2 regions of the Pseudoalteromonas sp. SG44-8 genome follow, and region 2 is predicted to be linked to the other one. Evidence: predicted binding sites of a transcription regulator. Region 2 holds the regulator's gene; the other holds the start of a gene.
What was found. Region 2 encodes MetJ, which represses methionine synthesis genes. Its sites were predicted from a motif close to TAGACGTCTAGACGTCTA; they were not measured.
Positions count from the first base shown of each region.

Region 1 (9,878 bases), on a different contig from region 2:
GTACATCGGCCTTGATCAGAATATCGGCTCATTGGAAGTCGGTAAACTGGCTGACTTAATGGTGATCGATGGTAATCCACTGACTAATATTCGTGATACAGATAAAGTTGATTATACGATGATCAACGGTCGGTTATTTGATGCCGCGACTATGAATGAAGTTGGCAAAAAAGCACGCGACAAATTGTACTTTGAAGATAAGTAATTATTAGTGTTATAAACAATCAAAAGCGGCTGAATAGCCGCTTTTTTTATATGCTACTTGCTATAAGTTGGCGTAATAATACTGGGTCTTGCATTAGTGTATTACTGGAGTGCGTCACTCTAGCCTGACAGATCATACCTTCTTTTAAGGTCATTAATAATTGTGCTAACTGTATGGTTTTTTCTAACTGACCTTTAAGTTGTTCTGTGTGTGAGAGTTTATCGAACAATAACTGTAAAACTGATTCTTTGTGTGCTTTGCAAAGCATCGCGATAGGGTGCTCGCTGTGTGGAAACTCCGCTGCGGTATTAATAAAAAAACAGCCATTAAAAGGTCCAAGCTCAGAGACTTTATTGTCTATCCAAGCGGAGAGTGCGCTAAAAAGTGCATCAGCCACTTCGAAGGGGGTATTGCAGTTTTCTAATTGTTCATACAACCACTGATTAAAGCGCTGATCTCTGAGCTCTAAACACGCACAGATCAACTCATCTTTACTGACAAAATGATTATAAAGCGTTTTTTTTGCAACACCTGCTTCTTTAAGTATTTCATTAATGCCTACCGCATGGATCCCTCTTTGATAGAACGCACTGAGTGCGGTATTAATTATCTGGGTACGTTTATCCATGGTTGCTCCTAGTCAAAAAGTAAGCTTGACATAAGTAGACCGAATTGTCTATCATCTAAATGTAGACAAGTCGGTCTACCGCTGAAGGAAGTAATATTAATGAATGATGTATTTTACAAAGCCGTTATCGCGGGTATCTTTTCAGCACTGACACTTTCGGTATTAGCATATTTAGAAAGTTTAGGGAATTATGGTGTATGGCTTATGGCACCATTTGGCGCAACTGCGGTACTGGTGTTTGGTGTACCAAACAGCCCTTTAGCAAAAGCAAAAAATGTTATTGTAGGGCATTTCATCACTGCCGTGATAGGTTTGGCTTTTATTAGTTTTATAGGCGTGGATCCGATCAGTATTGCTATTGCGACTGGATTAGCTGTGACCGTAATGATGTTGACTAACACCATACATCCTGCAGCAGGGGCCAACCCTATTTTGATTATGGTCAGTGGTCAAAGTTGGGACTTTTTGATTATGCCAGTTCTTGTTGGTACCGTGTTTATTGTTATCTGTGGGTATATATCAGGGTGGTTGAATACAAAACTCAACGTTGTTGGCCATAAAAAAACCGCTTAAAAGCGGTTTTTTTATGCTATGAGTCTAAAGTTATTACACAACACCGCGAGGTAAGCGGCAATCGTGATCTTTTTTAGCTAGGTACACAATCCAAAACTCTTCGGCAGTGTAACCTTCTTCATTAGCTGTTGTTATAGTAAATGGTGGTTTTTTAACAGCTGCTTTAGCTGGCACTGCTGATTTAGTTTTAGTTTTCTTAGCAGGTGCTGTTGCTGCAGGTTGTGCAGACGTATCGCCTGAAGTTAGCTGCTCTGTTAATTCAGCAACTTCTGCAAGGCGCAAGTTTTTGCCGCCGTCGATGCTGTACCAACCAGGTTTGCTGGTGATTTCAGGTTTCTTACCATTGGCTGCTTGGTATGCTGCTTCAAAGGCATTTAATACTTCTGTTTTGTCTAGTTTGCTCATCAGAGGCCCTATACGTTGTAAACACAGATTGAGAATATTTATTTATACCTATTTTTGACTTACTTTTCAATTTTTTACGATTTTCCTTCCATTTTAGCCCTATAAACGCCAAAATTTGCACAAAATTTAACGCTAATCTGGAATAAAAAAATGCAGCGCAGAGAATTTAACCAATTACTAAATACCATTTTAAGACCTGATTCTATTCAAGACTTTTGCCCAAATGGGCTACAAGTCGAAGGACGTGAACAGATTAAAAAAATTGTTACAGGTGTCACTGCTAGTCAAGCATTAATCGATGCTGCAATTGCACATGGCGCAGATACAATATTGGTTCATCATGGTTACTTCTGGAAAGGTGAAGCGCAACCTATTACCGGTATGAAAAAGCGTCGCATAGCTGCGTTACTTAATCATGATATCAATTTATTTGCCTATCATTTACCTCTTGATGTGCATCCAGCAATCGGTAATAACGCGCAATTAGCACAGCTACTTGATTTAGAAATACTCGATGGTTTGGAGCCTGTAGCAAATAGTGTCGCAGTCAAAGGGCGTTTAAAAATCCCAATGAGTGGTGAGCAATTTGCACAAAAAATATCAACAGTGCTCGCTCGTGAACCTTTAGTTAGCCTAGTACGTGATGAGCTAATTGAGACCATCGCTTGGTGTACTGGAGGTGGTCAAGGTTATATTGATTTGGCTGCTAGCCAGGGGATTGATGCCTATTTAACAGGCGAGGCTTCAGAGCAGACCATTCACAGTTCTCGTGAGCAAAAGATCGATTTTTTTGCCGCAGGCCATCACGCCACCGAACGCTATGGCATAAAAGCGCTCGGTGAGTTATTGGCTGAGCAACATGGCTTTGATGTAACCTTTATTGATATAGACAACCCAGTTTGAGTTGCCAGCTACTTCACTTTAAGTGAGTGAGATGTTAAAGCGCTTCTGGATCAATCCAGCGGCGCACACTTATCCACGTACTACCGATTACTTCATGCCAATAACTTGTGACTGCCTTTAATACTTCAACACTCGGAATATATTGTTTGTGATGAGGCCACGCTGAGAAATCGTAAAAATCAGTGGCGGCGGGAATAACATCAACGCCTTGGCTATTAAATAGATCTTTTGCTCGTGCCATGTGACTTGCCGAAGTTACCAGTGCAACTTTAAAATCAACTAGAGCAGGTGCTAAAAGCCGTGCTTCATCGGCGGTATCCATAGCCGTAGGATTTTGTTTAATACGCTGCGCATCAATACCTAAACTTATCGCGGTTTGTTGCATCAAACTACTGTTGGTCACTTTATTGTAACCGCCACCTGAAACAATAAGTTGAGCTTGTGGGTACACATATGCTAAGCGCATACCTTCGATTAGGCGGCTTTTAGCACAATTACCAAGTTGGCTATTGGCGTTAAGTTTTGGGTTAGGATTTATATCACAACCAAGTACCACTATTTTATCGAGTATCGGCTGTTTACTTGTATCAAAAATATACTTTAACTGTGAATTTGGAGCAATTATTTTTTGACCAATAAAAGGGGTACTAATCAGCAATAAACTGGTGATTGCGATTAAACCAATAAATACGCTGACTTTCTTGGTACGCAGTGCGATTAATAAGCAAACAAAGCACAGTAGAGCAAACAGAGGCAATGGCATCAGCATTGCACCGAGGATTTTTTTCAGTTCAAACATCACAGTAGCACACATAAAGGGGTTTTCTGTATGCTACTGGGTTAAACCTATTTTATCGACCGTTATTTAACTTACAGGTATTTAAAAAGTGGCGATACACTGGGTTATCTTTCATATTCTTTTTCATGGCTAAATACATTGGACGGGTTAATCCCAGTGCGCCTAATGGAATCGACTTAATGAGTCCTTGGCTTTCATATGGTGTTACTAACCAATCCGGTAATGCTGCAACCCCCATTCCGGCACTGACAAGCTGAAAAATGAGCAAGCCCTGATCTACGGTTTTCAAGGTGCCATCAAAACGTGCATTTTGAATAAAATGTTTGAAGATATCCTGACGCTCTCGTGGAATAGGGTACGAAATAATCGTCTCGTTTTTCAAATCAAGTGCCGTTACATAGGCTTTTTTCGCTAGTTCATGATCAGGAGCAACAATTAATTTAAGTTTAAAATCAAATAAATGTGCGTATTCAAGTTTATCTGGTTCACGAATGTCTGAAGTGAGTACTAAATCTAATTCATCACTGAGCAGATCAGGAATAGCGTCATAACTAAAGCCGCGCTCATAATCAACTTTGATATCAGGCCAAAAGTTATTGAATTCTTTAATTGTTGGTAATAACCAATGAAAACAAGCATGGCATTCAACACTAAGTCGTAATTGTGAAATTGGTTGATTAAGACTTTCTTTTAAACGGCATTTGGTTGCTTCAACACGCGGGAGTACTTCGCTGGCAAGTTCAAGTAATAGCATACCTTGTGGGGTAAAGCGCACCGGTTGAGTTTTACGTTCAAATAGTTGGCAATCAAGTTTGTTTTCTAAATCTTTGATTTGATGAGACAAAGCGGATTGAGTCAAAAATAATTCGCGCGCAGTATTTACCAAGGAACCGGTTTCTTTCAAGGTTGCGATGGTCTTTAAGTGTTTTACATCAATCATCTTTAATAATTCTCATGGTAAAGGTGAGTTTAACTCAGATTACAGCCATAATACGCCTTAAATTAAGATGCATCAACGTCTAGATGGCTATAAACCCCATTTTTTTACGTGAAATTTACAAATATACTATGGCATCATATTTGACAGCGTTGTCATTATATTTTTTGAGTTTGCAAAAAAATATTTCCATGAATTTACCTCAAGTTGAAACTGAGGAAGCATCAATTGTTTGATGTCAGGTATAGGTTTATGGTTTTAGCTATCTAAACAGCTGGAAGGGAATTTCAACATGGCACAATTACATAACTTAGGTTTTCCTCGCATAGGTAGAAAGCGTGAACTAAAATTTGCAGTAGAATCATACTGGGCTGGTAAAATCAGCCAAGCGCAGTTGCTTGAACAAGGTAAGACGATCCGCGCAGAAAATTGGGCTCTTCAAGCAGATGCTGGGATTGATTTATTACCGGTAGGTGACTTTGCTTGGTATGACCATGTGTTATCTACCTCTTTATTGATTGGCGCAGTGCCCAAGCGTCATCAAAAAGCGGATGGTAGCATTGATCTTGATACATTATTTCGTATTGGGCGTGGTCGCGCACCAAGCGGTTGTTCATGTGCAGCAAGCGAAATGACAAAGTGGTTTAATACTAATTATCATTACATAGTTCCAGAGCTAACTCATGATCAGCAGTTTCAACTAACCTGGACTGAGTTATTCGAGCAAGTTACTCAAGCACAAGCATTGGGGCACAATGCAAAAGTAGTATTGGTCGGCCCAGTCACTTATCTTTACTTAGCAAAATGTGCAGGTGAGGAGTTTGATAAACTTAGCTTACTTGAAAAACTATTAGCTGTTTATCAACACGTGTTCGCTAAATTAGCGCAGCAAGGGATTGAATGGGTACAGGTTGATGAGCCTATATTAGGTTTAGAGCTGACAGAAGATTATCAAGAGGCATTAAAAACAAGCTTTCGTGCACTTGCAGGTCAAGGCGTGAAGTTGTTACTTGCTAGTTATTTTGACTCAGTCACTGCCTACTTTGATGATATTGCAGGTTACCCTGTTGATGGCGTACATTTTGATTGTGTTGCAACAAATGTTGATGTTGCAAAACTAGATATATTATTAAGTACAGATCAAGTTTTATCATTAGGCGTAGTAAATGGCCGTAATATTTGGCGTACTGATTTAGAGGTTGTATTTAATAGCATAAAAGACATTGCGCTAAAGCGCGGTGATAATCTATGGCTTGCTCCATCTTGTTCTTTACTGCATACACCGGTTGATTTAGAGCAAGAAGAAAAGCTCGATGATGAGCTTTGTTCATGGCTTGCATTTGCAAAACAAAAAGGCCAAGAGTTGTCATTATTAAAAGCCGCGCTTGAAAGCAATGATAGCAGTGAGCTCGTTGCTTATTCAGCACCTATTAAAGCACGCTTAACCTCTACTCGTGTAAATAATACAGCTGTACAAAAGCGTGTAACTGCACTCACCGCAAAAGACGGTAAGCGTAATCATGCATTTTCCCAACGTATTGAAAAACAACATGCAGCACTTAATTTACCGCTACTGCCGACCACCACGATAGGATCATTTCCACAAACTCAAGTAATTCGTCAAGCACGCCGTGATTATAAAGCCGGTGAATTATCTGCGGATGATTATCAAAGGCAAATGAAAGCAGAAATTCGTTACGCTGTTGAAGAGCAAGAGGCGCTTGATTTAGATGTGTTAGTGCACGGCGAAGCGGAGCGTAATGACATGGTTGAATACTTTGCTGAACTATTAGAAGGCTTTGCTTTTACCCAGTTTGGTTGGGTGCAAAGCTACGGCTCGCGATGTGTGAAACCACCTGTAATTTGGGGGGATGTATCACGTGAACAAGCGATGACGGTTCAGTGGACAAAATACGCACAGTCGCTGACGAGTAAGAAAATGAAAGGCATGCTAACAGGTCCTGTAACTATTCTGTTTTGGTCATTCATTCGTGATGATTTAGACAAACCCACCATCGCTAATCAAATTGCACTTGCGTTACGTGATGAAGTGGTCGATTTACAAAATGCCGGTATTGATATTATTCAAATTGATGAACCTGCATTTCGTGAAGGTATGCCGCTTAAATGTAGCCAATGGCAAGCATATTTAGAATGGGCAGCGTATGCATTTAGGGTCTCAGCAAGCGGTGTGAAAGATGAAACACAAATTCATACTCACATGTGTTACGCCGAATTTAACGGTATTATTGCCGCGATTGCAGATATGGATGCCGATGTGATCACCATTGAAACCTCACGTTCTAACATGGAACTACTTGAAGCATTTGAGAATTTTGATTATCCAAATGATATTGGTCCAGGTGTATATGATATTCACACTCCGAATGTACCGGATATTGCATGGATGAAAACGTTGATCCATAAAGCCGCACGAAAAATACCGGTTGCGCGTTTATGGGTAAACCCGGACTGTGGTTTGAAAACCCGTGGTTGGGAAGAAACGCGACAAGCTCTTGATAATATGGTTAAAGCAACCAAAGAGCTGCGTGAGGAGCTGCAGTAAAGAACATCTCCTACGATGTAAAGCCCTAACAAAACTTAGTTAGGGCTTTTTTTGTTGCTCTGATTTTAGTTCATCTTCATCGGTTGGTTTTTTAAAATCCATTTTTGCTGAGTGTTTGATCAGCAAAATATTACCGATAATGATTGCCAACACTAAGATGATGATGAGTATATGCCAAATTTGCATGGTGATCTCTAATGAGTCATTTATAAGTACTCAGTGTAGCAAAGATTTCTAGGGTTAAAAACGTCTAGAAAACGACAGCGAAATAAAATCAAGACCTGGGTTTGGTCTTTTAAACCCTGCATTTGAATAGTGTAAATAACGCACCGCAGCTTTGGTTTTTCCAAAATCAGCAATAAAGCCTAGTCGGTCTTCAAACTGGTAGTGGGTACTCACATTTTTGCCGGCGAAGTGAGTGTCATTGACTAATGAAATTCCTATGCCGGCTTCGAAATACAGAGGAATACCGCGCACTGAGCTGATCAGATGTTGAAATACCGGGGACATTGCAAGGACAACATTTGTCTGATGGCTATTATCTGCGCCGTATTCCCAAATATTAATACTTGATTCTAAGTAAATATGGGTATTTTCAATTAATGATTGTAGTGCCGGAGCATGGTATTGGTATGCCAATTTTAAGCCTTTAACATCACCTTCCCCCTGAATGTAATTAATGGCATAGCCATGAGGGGAAAGTGTATAGGGCGCACCATAAGATAGTCTGCTGAACATGGAAATAGATAATAAAATCAATACAGTTAATGTTTTAAATAACATGGTAAAGCTCTTTAGATGAAAACGTTATTTACAAAATAAGGGCGTGGGGGAGGCTAATTCAAGTGGCATAAATTCACAGACTCTGTGTGTTATTGCATGAGCTTAGCTAACAATATGAAATAAAAAGATTAAATCAATTGATGCCGTGCTGGCACTAATAAGGTGCTATTTTGAGGCTTTTTAATCTCTTATGAACAGCGTAAATTACGCTACAAGATTTACTTAGGACTTATCAACAATGATTTCACTTGGTCGTTATTTATTATTAATCGCGCTAGTTTTTAGTGCTTCCTTGTTTGCGCAAACACAACAGTCACCTAATCAGTTATTAACTCAGGTAGGCGATCAGCTGTTTAGTGAAATTGGCAAAATAAACAGCCAAGGCACAGCGAGTAAAAGTGACATGGCACACATTGTTGATCAGTATTTAATGCCTAATATAGATGTTAAATTTGTTTCCTATAAATTATTAGGTAAGCACATTAAAGGTATCGATCGCCAACAAGCGACTGCATTTATAAGTGCAGTGGAGCATTACTTAACCACTACCTATGCTAGTGCATTAATGAAATATACCGGGCAAGAAATAAAATTCGAAGAGAGTAACGATGCTGCAGAGGGTGAGTTTGCCACGGTTAAGACGCAAATTATTGCAGATAATGCGCCAACGATTGACTTACACTTTAAGCTTCGCCAAGGTAAAGATGGTAGCTGGAAAGTATATGATATTGTCGCTGAAGGTATTTCGTTACTCAGTGCAAAGCAAAAAGAAGTTATTCAACGAATTTCAGAAGTTGGCCTTGACCAAGTGACAGCTGAGCTTAACAGTAAGTAATCATTTTCAAGTAAGTCTCCAACCTAAAGCACCATGCAGTGTTAACTGCATGGTGCTTTGTTATTTTCTTTTAAAATCACACGGTTTGGCTATAGCGTGTGGTTTTGGGTATGCTAGAATAAGCGCTTACATACCCACTGGTATCACTAATTTACTGGGGTACTTAAAATTATATTAAGCGCAGTGTCAGTTTGTAGTTGTTAAACTCTTTTACTGACCTTTGTACCGAGCAAGATAGACACTGGAGTTGTGTTTTTTTAATGGAAAATGTACTTATTTGGCCTAAAGAATACCCGTTATTAGTCAAAGGACTTATTGAGCAAAACGGTGCATTTATTTTAGACGCTTTAGAAGCATGGCCGGCTTGTCGCTCGACTGAAGAAGACAATGGCGTGTGTACAACTGTGCTACCGCCTATCTATTATTTAACCTGGTTAACTCCCCTTGAGCCATTTGAAGAGTGTTTTTTCCAACATATCTGTGAATATGATGAAGCCGCTCAACAGTATATTTCGGCAGCTAAAGATTACTATTTTGATAACGAGTATAGCCCAGAGAGTTTAGTGCTATTACTTTGCCAACGCCTTGAAAAATATGCAGCTGTAGCGTCACAAACAACGATAGAAACACCCGTTACGTTATTATCTCAGTTATTCTCAAAACGCTATTTTACAATCATCGAGTATGCGCTCAATGCGGGCAGTAAAATGAGTGCTGAAGATGCTTTGGCACTGTGGAAAGAAGTTGATTTTCGTGAACGTTTTAGCACCTTTATACCTGACTCAATCGATGACGTTAATGCGTTAAGTGAATTAGCGGCGAAAAAAGTTGCTGGTGGAAAGGATTATTTCACCTTATTGACCCAAGTATCACCAGATGTTGACTCAGTGGTGCTATTAGAACAAGCACTGTTGGCGCATTTGCGTTTTGACACAGCTAAACAAACGATGGCGATGCGTTTTATAGAGCAAGGTGCAACAGGCACGTTGGCGGATGAAAATGGTAAAACGGCCTTTATGTGGGCAGTTGAAAAAGGGTTTGTTAATTTAGTACAAACCTTATTAGATAAACAAGATAAAAAACAACGTGATGCCCTTGGTAACAGTGCTTTACATTATGCGGTACTAGCAAAAAATGAACCTTTGATGGTGCTATTATTGAAGTCTGGCTATGACTTTCGTGTTCGTAACTGTGATGGCTTAAGTTGTTATCGTTTAGCAGTGAGTGTTAAAGCCAGTCAGTTA
Region 1 covers NZ_JACJEQ010000008.1:29,483-39,360, reverse strand. Annotated here, with positions in the region: gene H5163_RS08770 (amidohydrolase family protein) at 1-205, shown strand, start outside; gene H5163_RS08765 (TetR/AcrR family transcriptional regulator) at 252-833, opposite strand; gene H5163_RS08760 (HPP family protein) at 933-1,406, shown strand; gene H5163_RS08755 (hypothetical protein) at 1,440-1,811, opposite strand; gene H5163_RS08750 (Nif3-like dinuclear metal center hexameric protein) at 1,962-2,714, shown strand; gene H5163_RS08745 (ElyC/SanA/YdcF family protein) at 2,749-3,513, opposite strand; gene H5163_RS08740 (LysR family transcriptional regulator) at 3,566-4,453, opposite strand; gene metE (5-methyltetrahydropteroyltriglutamate--homocysteine S-methyltransferase) at 4,743-7,016, shown strand; gene H5163_RS08730 (DUF2897 family protein) at 7,056-7,202, opposite strand; gene H5163_RS08725 (acyloxyacyl hydrolase) at 7,257-7,799, opposite strand; gene H5163_RS08720 (phospholipid-binding protein MlaC) at 8,038-8,634, shown strand; gene H5163_RS08715 (ankyrin repeat domain-containing protein) at 8,895-9,878, shown strand, end outside.
Region 1: a site for MetJ is predicted at 4,526-4,543, ahead of metE (5-methyltetrahydropteroyltriglutamate--homocysteine S-methyltransferase). Genes of this name have one in related genera too.

Region 2 (9,878 bases):
GCAAATTGAGTACGATGACGCTGTAACACATTGCGATCGACATGATGGGAAATATCCATATTTTCAAAAGGCTCTGCCACTATGGTATGGATGCCTAGTTCTTCGATTAGCAGTCGATCGAGGCCATCAATCATCGCTGTGCCACCAGTGAGCACAATGTAATCGATTTGATCTTTGCCACTGGTAGTTAAAAACATCTGCACTGCGCGGCGTACTTGCTGTAATAATGAGGTTTGAAATGGTGCCAATACTTCAAACGTGTAGTTAGGCGGAAGATCGCCTGTAGTTTTACCTATTTCAGCTTCATCAAAACTTTTATTATAATAAGCTACTATGCTGTTAGTGTATTGATCGCCACCAAATACTTGGTCTCGGGTGTAAATCGTTTCACCGCCAAGTACCACACTTACCAACATAAGTACCGCGCCAATATCGACCACTGCTACACACTTATTAAATGCATCGCTTGGTAATTGCTGATAATACACATCCATTGCGCGACTCAGGGCATAGCTTTCTACATCAACTACTTTTGCTATTAAGCCAGCTGATTCTAATGCACCAACACGAGCTTCAACACTTTCGGTACGCGCAGCTGAAAGCAACACATTCATTTTGGAAGGATCGGCTTCGTTGGTACTGAGCTTTTCAAAGTCTAGGCTAACTTCATCTAAAGGATAGGGAATAAGGCTGTCAGCTTCGATTTCTATTTGCGACTCAAGCTCTGCATCTGAAAGCGTAACATCCATAAAAATTACTTTCGTAATGACGGTTTGTCCCGATACTGCTACTGCTGCCGAACGAATTGACTTTGGTAACTTACGCTTTAATTTAGTAATGATATTACCAATCGCCTCAATATCTTGAATATTGCGCTCAGCCATTGTACCTTTTGGCATTGGCTCAATTGCTAACGCTTCGAGCCTATAGCCACTGTCCGTTTCATTCAGTAACACTGCTTTTATAGCATGTGAACCGATATCTATCCCTACCATCATCGATGAAGACTTACTCAATAGTTGACTTAGCATGTTCGCAACTTGGCCTTTGTTTTAAGAATAAACAAGTTATAATTTTTATATGAAAAAATACTATTCATTTTTTAATCAATATATACTAGCAGTCTCCGATTCTAATTGGGAGTCCATTTAGGGAAAATATAAGTGATTTTATTAAAACGAACTTTACAATTTTTTATCATCTGCGCGTTTTTAGGGCTCATTACCTTAGTAAGCCTTTATTATTACGTTAAATCTGATATCCCCAGTGTGCAAGTTTTAAAAGACGTGCAATTACAAACTCCTATGCAAGTCTTTTCGAAAGATGGTTTGTTAATCAACCAGTTCGGTGAAAAACGCCGCATTCCAGTGACTATAGAAGAGATCCCACAACCACTCATAAATGCTATTTTAGCCACTGAAGATAACCGTTTTTATGACCATATAGGTATAGATCCTATAGGTATTTTACGTTCAGCGCTCGTATTAATTTCAACTGGTGAGAAAAAACAAGGCGCAAGTACTATAACAATGCAGTTAGCTCGTAACTTCTTCTTAACACGTGAAAAGGCCTATATTCGTAAAGTAAAAGAGATCTTCATTGCGTTACACATTGAGAACTTACTTACCAAGGATGAAATACTCGCTTTATACCTAAATAAAATAGAGTTAGGTAATCGTGCTTTTGGTATCGGAGCCGCTGCACAAGTCTATTATGGTAAGCAACTAAACGAGTTAACTTTAGCGCAAATGGCAATGATTGCAGGCTTACCAAAAGCGCCTTCAGCTTTAAATCCGATCAGAAACCCAGTTCGCGCCAAGGCACGCCGTAATGTGGTACTCAGACGTATGCTTGATGAAGGTTATATCTCTCAAGCAGACTACAACCAGAGCTCTCAAGAACCAATTACGGCAAAATTTCATGGTGCCGAAATAGACTTATATGCGCCTTATATATCTGAAATGGTGCGTGCAGAAATGGTCGCTCGTTATGGCTACGAAAAAGCATATAATACCGGCTTTAAAGTTTACACCAGTGTTGAATCTGACGTACAAGCCGCAGCGCAAAAAGCACTCGTTGATAATCTCCATGCATACGATATGCGCCATGGCTATCGTGGCCCAGAGCAGCAACTGTGGGATTTTGAAACGCAACCTGCCCTAAGCTCTAGTGAAATTTTAGCAAAGCTTGAGCCGGTAAAAGAAATTGCCCCGCTATTAACGGCAGCAGTTTTGTCTGTAGGAGAGCAAACGGCAACAGTGTTATTAAAAAGTGGTGAGCAAGTCACTCTAGACTGGGATAATCTCAAATGGGCGCGCAAATACATTACGCGTTACCGTCAAGGTTTCCCACCAAAAACAGCTGCTGACATACTCAATCCAGGTGAGCAAATTTGGCTACGTAAAAATGACGATGGCAGTTATCTACTCAGCCAATTACCTGAAGCCTCAAGTGCATTAGTATCGCTGGATCCGAATGATGGTCGCATTAAAGCAATTGTTGGCGGTTATAGCTTTGAACAAAGCCAATATAACCGAGCCGTGCAAGCAAAACGTCAGGTCGGCTCTAACATTAAGCCGTTTATTTATTCTGCGGCGCTGAATAATGGTTATACCTTAGCGTCTATTTTAAATGATGCGCCAATCAATCAATGGGACAAGAGCCTAGGGGTTGCATGGCGACCAAAAAACAGCCCTGCGGTATATAACGGCCCAATCCGTATTCGTCGTGCTTTAGCACAATCGAAAAACGTTATTTCGGTGCGCTTACTGCGCGGTGTAGGCTTGCAGCGCACAGCTGATCACCTATTAAAATTTGGCTTTCAAAATAATGATATCAATCGCAGTGAATCGCTAGCTTTAGGTAGTGCGTCAATCACTCCTTTAGAGCTTGCCCGTGGCATGAGCACATTTGCCAATGGCGGTCATTTGATCACCCCTTATTTTATTAATGAGATTCAAGACTCTGCAGGTAATGTGTTATTTAAAACAAAACCATTATTAGCGTGTGATCCTGTTACGCCTCAGCTAACAATGACTCAATTTGAGTCCACTACAGGGTTAAATACCAGCCAAACAGCAAATCATTGTGCGCCGCGCATCATATCTAAACAAAACGCGTTTTTGATAGCTGATGCGATGAATAGCGCAATTTGGGGGGGCGGTAGTTGGGCCCATAAAACGGGTTGGAGTGGAACCGGTTGGCGTGCTCAGGTATTAGATCGTCGCGATCTTTCCGGTAAAACGGGTACTACTAATGACTCTGTCGATACTTGGTTTAGCGGCTTTAACCGTAATGTTATGACCTCGGTCTGGGTTGGATTTGATAATCCAGGTAACCCGCTTGGTCGCTCGACTTATAACAACAACATGAATAATACCCAGATCTCTGGTGCAGAATCTGGTGCTAAAACAGCTCAACCGGCATGGATTGACTTTATGCGAGTAGCACTCAAAGATAAGCCAGAAGCACCAATCGAGCCACCTGAAGGATTAGTGTCGGTACGAATCGATCTAGCAACGGGACTCTTGAGTCAAAAGAACGATTACACTAGTCGCTTTGAATACTTTGAAAAAGGCACCTCGCCCACTAAGTATGTGATGCAGCATGTAGAAAACGTTTTTGAAGAAGAGACTAAAACAGAAGAAGAGCTGTTTTAATATTACTATGTCGCGATATAAAATCGCTGCTACATAAAAAAAGCGCCAATCGGCGCTTTTTTTATTTTACAAACTCAGAGCTCATTTTAAGTTTTGTATTAACCAATATAAATCAGAATGCACGCCTGCTGCGGTAACTTCTTTGCCTGCACCAGGACCTTGGATCACCAACGCATTATCGCTATACCACTGACTGTTGATAACAAAGATATTATCACCTGGAGTTAAGTTAGCTAAGGCATCACCCTGTGTTGCATAAGCCAAACCGACTTTAGCGGTTACTTTGCCATCAGCAATTGTTAACGCACCGGTATAACGCAGTACTTTGTTTTCTTTGGCAGCTAACTGCGCTTTTTCAGCAATAAAGTCATCAAGCAACTGCTTATTAGCTAAAAAAGACTGCCAATCACCTTGCGCTAGTTGCTCTGGCATCAACGGTGTTAAGCCAATCTCATCAAGCTCTAAGGTGAGCCCTAATTCACGGGCTAAAATAAGCAGTTTGCGCTGCATATCACGCCCTGATAAATCTTCTCGTGGATCAGGCTCGGTGTAACCCATTTGCTGCGCTTGCAACACTAAATCGGAAAACGCCACACTTCCATCATAACTGCTACACAACCACGATAAAGTGCCTGAGAACACGCCTTCAATATGGGTAATACTGTCGCCACTGTTTTGTAAATCAGCTAACGCAAAATTAATTGGTAAACCCGCACCAACACTGGTGTTATAACGCCATAGTAAGTTACGTTCAGCTAAATTACGGCGTAAATTTTGATACCAGTCATTATTTGCAGTGCCCGCATATTTATTAGCACTGATCAGGTGACAATCTAAATTAACAAACGCCGGGTAAAGCTTACTAAACGCTTCACTAGCAGTAATATCAATCAGCACTTTGTGTTCGTAATCGAGTTCGCTGATACGTGTCAGTAAATCAGCTTCTTGGTAATCTATTGCTTCGTTTTGCCACTGTGACTGCCATTGCTCAAGCACGATACCACTTGGGCTGAACAACATAGAGCGCGAGCGTAATAAACCAACCAGCTTAACGCTGAAGTGTTGCTGCAAACGATTAAGCTGCTGACTTAGTTGCTCAATAAATACTTCACCAACATTACCAAGGCCAGCAACAATAATGGCAAGCTCTTGGCCTTTGTTAATCAACTTATCATGCAATAAGGTCAATACATCACTATCAATAGATTGATCCGTTAGTAGTAATATGTAGTCTGCGTCTTGATGGCTAAAGCGCGGCACTAAACTTTGCTCACTAAGCACTTGCGTTGCTTGTTCAAATAATTGCGCTACATCATTTCGTGGCGCCACAACAGCGCAACCATGTAAGTTCGACTCAATAATATTAGCGCGCCCTTGCAAATGACTCACCACCTGATGAGTCGCTGCTGCCGGCACTAGTAAGTAGGTATCGCCGTTTTTAATAAAATGATGCAAGCTGTGTTGAATAAGCTGACTTAATTCGCCAATTTCACCGCCACGCAGCTGATCAATACGCAGTAAATCAATATTTTCTAAGGTAGTGATAAAACGCTTAGCTTTGCTGTAACCTTCTTTGACAATTTCTGTCGCGCTAGCTTCGCTGTCGTAACTACTGCGAACGACTAATTTGATATCAGTATTTTTTAATGGCGAGAGAGTTTTAGCATGTAACACTGGGTTGCCCAAACGCGCCAGTAAGTTTGCTTGGCCACGACATACTTTAGAATACTTAATCGCTTTTTTTACTTTACGAGGGTCGGTACTAAACACCCCTTGGGTATCAGTCCAAATTGATACCTGACTAGCATGACAATAACTGCTTAACAAAGTCGCGCTGTAATCACTGCCATTGCGCCCCAAAGTAACTGTATTTGCTTGGCAATCAGCGGCTATAAAACCAGTAACAATATTAATGCAATTGGCTGAAATTAACTCGGCACAGGCTTGTTGATTTTTTTGATGTAATAATTGCCCATCATTAAGGGTAAACAATTGACGAGCATCAACATCTTGAGCTGCAACATTTAACTGTTTTAAATAGCTAGCCAATAATCGTGCCGACCAAACTTCACCGTGAGCAAGCAATGCGGCTTCCTGTAAGCTTTGCTGTTGAGTTTGCTGTGCAATTAAGGCTAGCTCTTGTTCTAATACGTTTAATGCCGTATGTCGCGCTGCTGGACTCAATAACTGCTCGATCAAAGTACGTTGATGATTATCAAGCTGCAATAAAATATCACTCACTGCCTGTTGATCACCTTGCTGGTAACTCTGCCATAGCGTAACTAACGTATTAGTAGTTTTACCGGCTGCGGATACCACCACACAATCACCGGCTTCCGTATGGGCTAGAATAATATTTGCTACGGCCTGATAACGCTCTGCAGAACTAAGGCTAGAACCACCAAATTTATGAACTATATTTACCATTTTTTATTACCACAAAGCCGTATGTGCAGGAGTCAGTTTAAATGAGCTTGATTGCTCATCATCTTGTTGTTGAACAGAGGAAGCGATTACTTTTGCGCCGTGCTGAGCTTGACCTGGTTTCACTTTATTGAATACACGATCTAAGTCAGCGATTAAATCTTTTACATCTTCAATGCCCACCGAAATACGGATCAGGGTATCACCTACTCCCGCAGCAAGACGAGCAGTTGCCTCCATACCTGCGTGGGTCATAGTTGCAGGGTGACAAATCAAACTCTCAACCCCACCTAATGACTCAGCTAAGCTAAATTCTTCTAAGCTGGTCAAAAATTCTGCAGCATCATTAATATCACCTTTGATATCAAAGCTTACCATGCCACCAAAACCACGTTGCTGCTGTTTAGCGAGTTCATGCTGTGGATGAGATACTAATCCAGGGTAATATACTTGGCTTACATAAGGGGAGTTTTCTAGATATTGGGCAATAATAAAGGCATTTTCTTGATGCTGACGTAAACGAACATTCAAAGTACGTAAACCACGTAACGTTAAGTAGCTATCAAACGGGGCACCGGTAATGCCAATGTTATTAGCCCACCAAGCAAGCTCATCACCCAACTCTTGGGTAGCGGCGATCACCGCACCACCAACAACATCTGAGTGACCGTTAATATATTTAGTGGTCGAATGCACCACAATATCAACACCAAACTCAATTGGGTTTTGCAAAGCAGGTGATAAAAATGTGTTATCGGCACCAACCAACGCACCGCACTGCTTAGCAATCGTGGTGATCGCTTTAATATCGGTTAACCGTAAGATAGGATTACTCGGTGTTTCAATCCAAATTAGCTTTGGTTTTATCTCAAGAATTTTTTGATGATTTTCAGATTTAGTTAAATCTAAAACCACTAACTTTAATAAGCCACGCTTTTCAAGTGAGGTGAATAAGCGGTAACTACCGCCATAGCAATCATGTGGGATCACTAAAGTATCGTCACTGTTTAGCAGCTGAGTAGCTAAATGCACCGCAGCCATGCCCGTTGCAGTGATAATCCCCTTAGCGCCACCTTCAAGCTTAGCGAGCGTTTCAGCGAGTAAATCACGGTTTGGGTTGCCGCTACGGCCATAATCATATTGGCGCTTTTTATCAAAATCAGCAAATGAGTAGGTGGTCGATAAATGAATGGGAGGCACAACCGCGCCGTGATGTTTATCTGCATCAATACCATTGCGTACTGCAATGGTTGCTTTATTCTTTTGACTCATACCGTCACCTACAATTAAATGGATGTTTAGACGTCTAAAAGGTTAGAGGATCAAATTTAATAAGTCAAAGCATTTATGCGGTTTTAGCCGCAAGATTAGAAGTAAAAACATTTAAGCCGCTAGATGGCTAAAAAACAAGTATTTGACTATCTTTTTTAACACGATAGAATTTCGCCATCTTTGCGCTGCAAAAGGTCGCGCAAACAATTAACAACCTGAGGCAACGATACATCCTATGGCTAAATGGAATGGTGAATATATTCACCCATACGCAGAACACGGGAAAAAATCAGAACAAGTTAAAAAGATCACCGTTTCGATCCCGCTAAATGTATTAAAAGTTTTGACTGATGAGCGTACTCGTCGTCAAATTAATAATCTTCGCCATGCAACAAATAGCGAATTACTTTGTGAAGCATTTTTACACGCATTTACTGGCCAACCACTGCCAAACGATGAAGATTTACGTAAAGATAATCCAGAGAAAGTGCCTGAAGAAGTGAAAAAAATCATGCTTGAAATGGGTCTCGAAGTACCTGTACTCAACGAAGATTAAGTTATCATTTGTATATATTCCTGCTTCAGGAATGGGCTACAAAAAAACCTCAGTAACGTAAGTTACTGAGGTTTTTATTATTGTGCCATTACCAATTGCAGCTAAGCAGCTACTCCATGTAGTTTTCCGGCATATCAATTTGTGCAACACCAGAATCAATTGCCGCTTGCGCTACTGCTTTGGCAATGCGCGGTAATAAACGCGGATCCATCGGTTTTGGAATAATATACTGCGCACCAAATTCAAGTGTCTCAACACCCGCCGCTTTTAATACTTCCGCTGGTACTGGTTCTTTAGCAATGCTACGAATAGCGTCAACCGCAGCAATTTTCATTTCATCATTAATTTTGCTTGCACGCACATCTAGCGCACCACGGAAAATAAATGGGAAACACAGCACGTTGTTAACTTGGTTTGGATAATCTGAACGACCCGTTGCCATGATTAAATCATCGCGAGCACCATGAGCAAGCACTGGAGAGATTTCTGGATCTGGGTTTGAACAGGCAAACACTACAGGTCGATCAGCCATTAGCTTAAGATCGTCAGGAGAAAGTAAATTCGGGCCAGATACACCAACAAATACATCGGCATCAGCAATAACATCTTGCAGTGTGCGCTTATCTGTATTGTTAGCGAATAACTGTTTGTACTCGTTTAAATCATCACGACGAGTATGAATAACGCCTTTACGATCTAACATGTAAATATGTTCACGCAATGCGCCACACTTGATCAGTAGCTCCATACACGCAACCGCTGCGGCACCGGCTCCTAAACAAACGATAATCGCATCTTCGATTTCTTTGCCTTGTACTTCAAGTGCGTTGATCATACCAGCAGCCGTTACAATCGCGGTACCGTGTTGATCGTCGTGGAACACTGGAATGCTACAACGCTCGATCAATGCTTTTTCTATTTCAAAACACTCTGGCGCTTTAATGTCTTCTAAGTTAATACCGCCAAACGTATCAGCTATGTTAGCAACTGTATTGATGAAATCTTCGGTGGTATTGTGTTTCACCTCAATATCTATCGAATCTAGACCCGCAAAGCGTTTAAATAATAACGCTTTACCTTCCATAACCGGTTTTGAAGCCAATGGACCTAAGTTACCTAAACCTAAAATAGCGGTGCCGTTAGTAATAACCGCAACCATATTGCCTTTACCGGTGTATTTGTAGGCATTAGCGGGATCAGCAGCTATTTCACGTACCGGTTCTGCAACACCGGGGCTGTATGCGAGTGCAAGATCCTGTACGGTTTCAGCTGGCTTTGTAAGCTCAACGCTAATTTTTCCTGGAACGGGGTGCGAATGGTAATGTAAAGCTTGTTCACGAAAGTCTGACATAACGCGATTTTATCCTGCAAGTAAGTTAAGTTGAAAGTGAGAGTAAGCAGTTCTTATATCTTATAGGGAACGATACCTATATTATAATTAAATTCAAGCAATATCAGGTCTATCCTGTTATATGCTATATCCGTTAATTTTATGCGTTTTGTCAGCATTTTTTGCAAAAAAGCTTCAATTTTCGGCTATAAAAACGCCACAAAGCATCAAAAAACCCATCTTAAAATGCTCATTATGCAACGCTTTAAAGCAAAAATAATGGCCTATGACTAAAAACCATCAAAGTAAGACGTTAACAACATTTAACCGCAAAAGACCTAACTTTACCGACAAAAACGTTTAATTTATCGCTTTAACGAGAATGACAATATAGTCAACAAATCACTATTTGTCTGTTATTTACTCGCTATACTGGATATAAAAGTGGGAAATAGTCACAACATAATGAATGCGTAAAGCTGGAGCACTAGAGCAAGAAATAAAGACTAAAAGGCGGTGTTTTTAATAAATAGCAGGCATAAAAAAAAGCACCCTAAGGTGCTTTTTCCGACAAAACAACAAGAATTACTTGCTGCTAAGTGAACCGAAACGCTTGTTAAAGCGATCAACACGGCCA
Region 2 covers NZ_JACJEQ010000010.1:78,692-88,569, reverse strand. Annotated here, with positions in the region: gene H5163_RS10400 (pilus assembly protein PilM) at 1-1,031, opposite strand, end outside; gene H5163_RS10395 (penicillin-binding protein 1A) at 1,164-3,659, shown strand; gene metL (bifunctional aspartate kinase/homoserine dehydrogenase II) at 3,741-6,086, opposite strand; gene metB (cystathionine gamma-synthase) at 6,093-7,355, opposite strand; gene metJ (met regulon transcriptional regulator MetJ) at 7,591-7,911, shown strand; gene H5163_RS10375 (malic enzyme-like NAD(P)-binding protein) at 8,021-9,262, opposite strand; gene rpmE (50S ribosomal protein L31) at 9,827-9,878, opposite strand, start outside.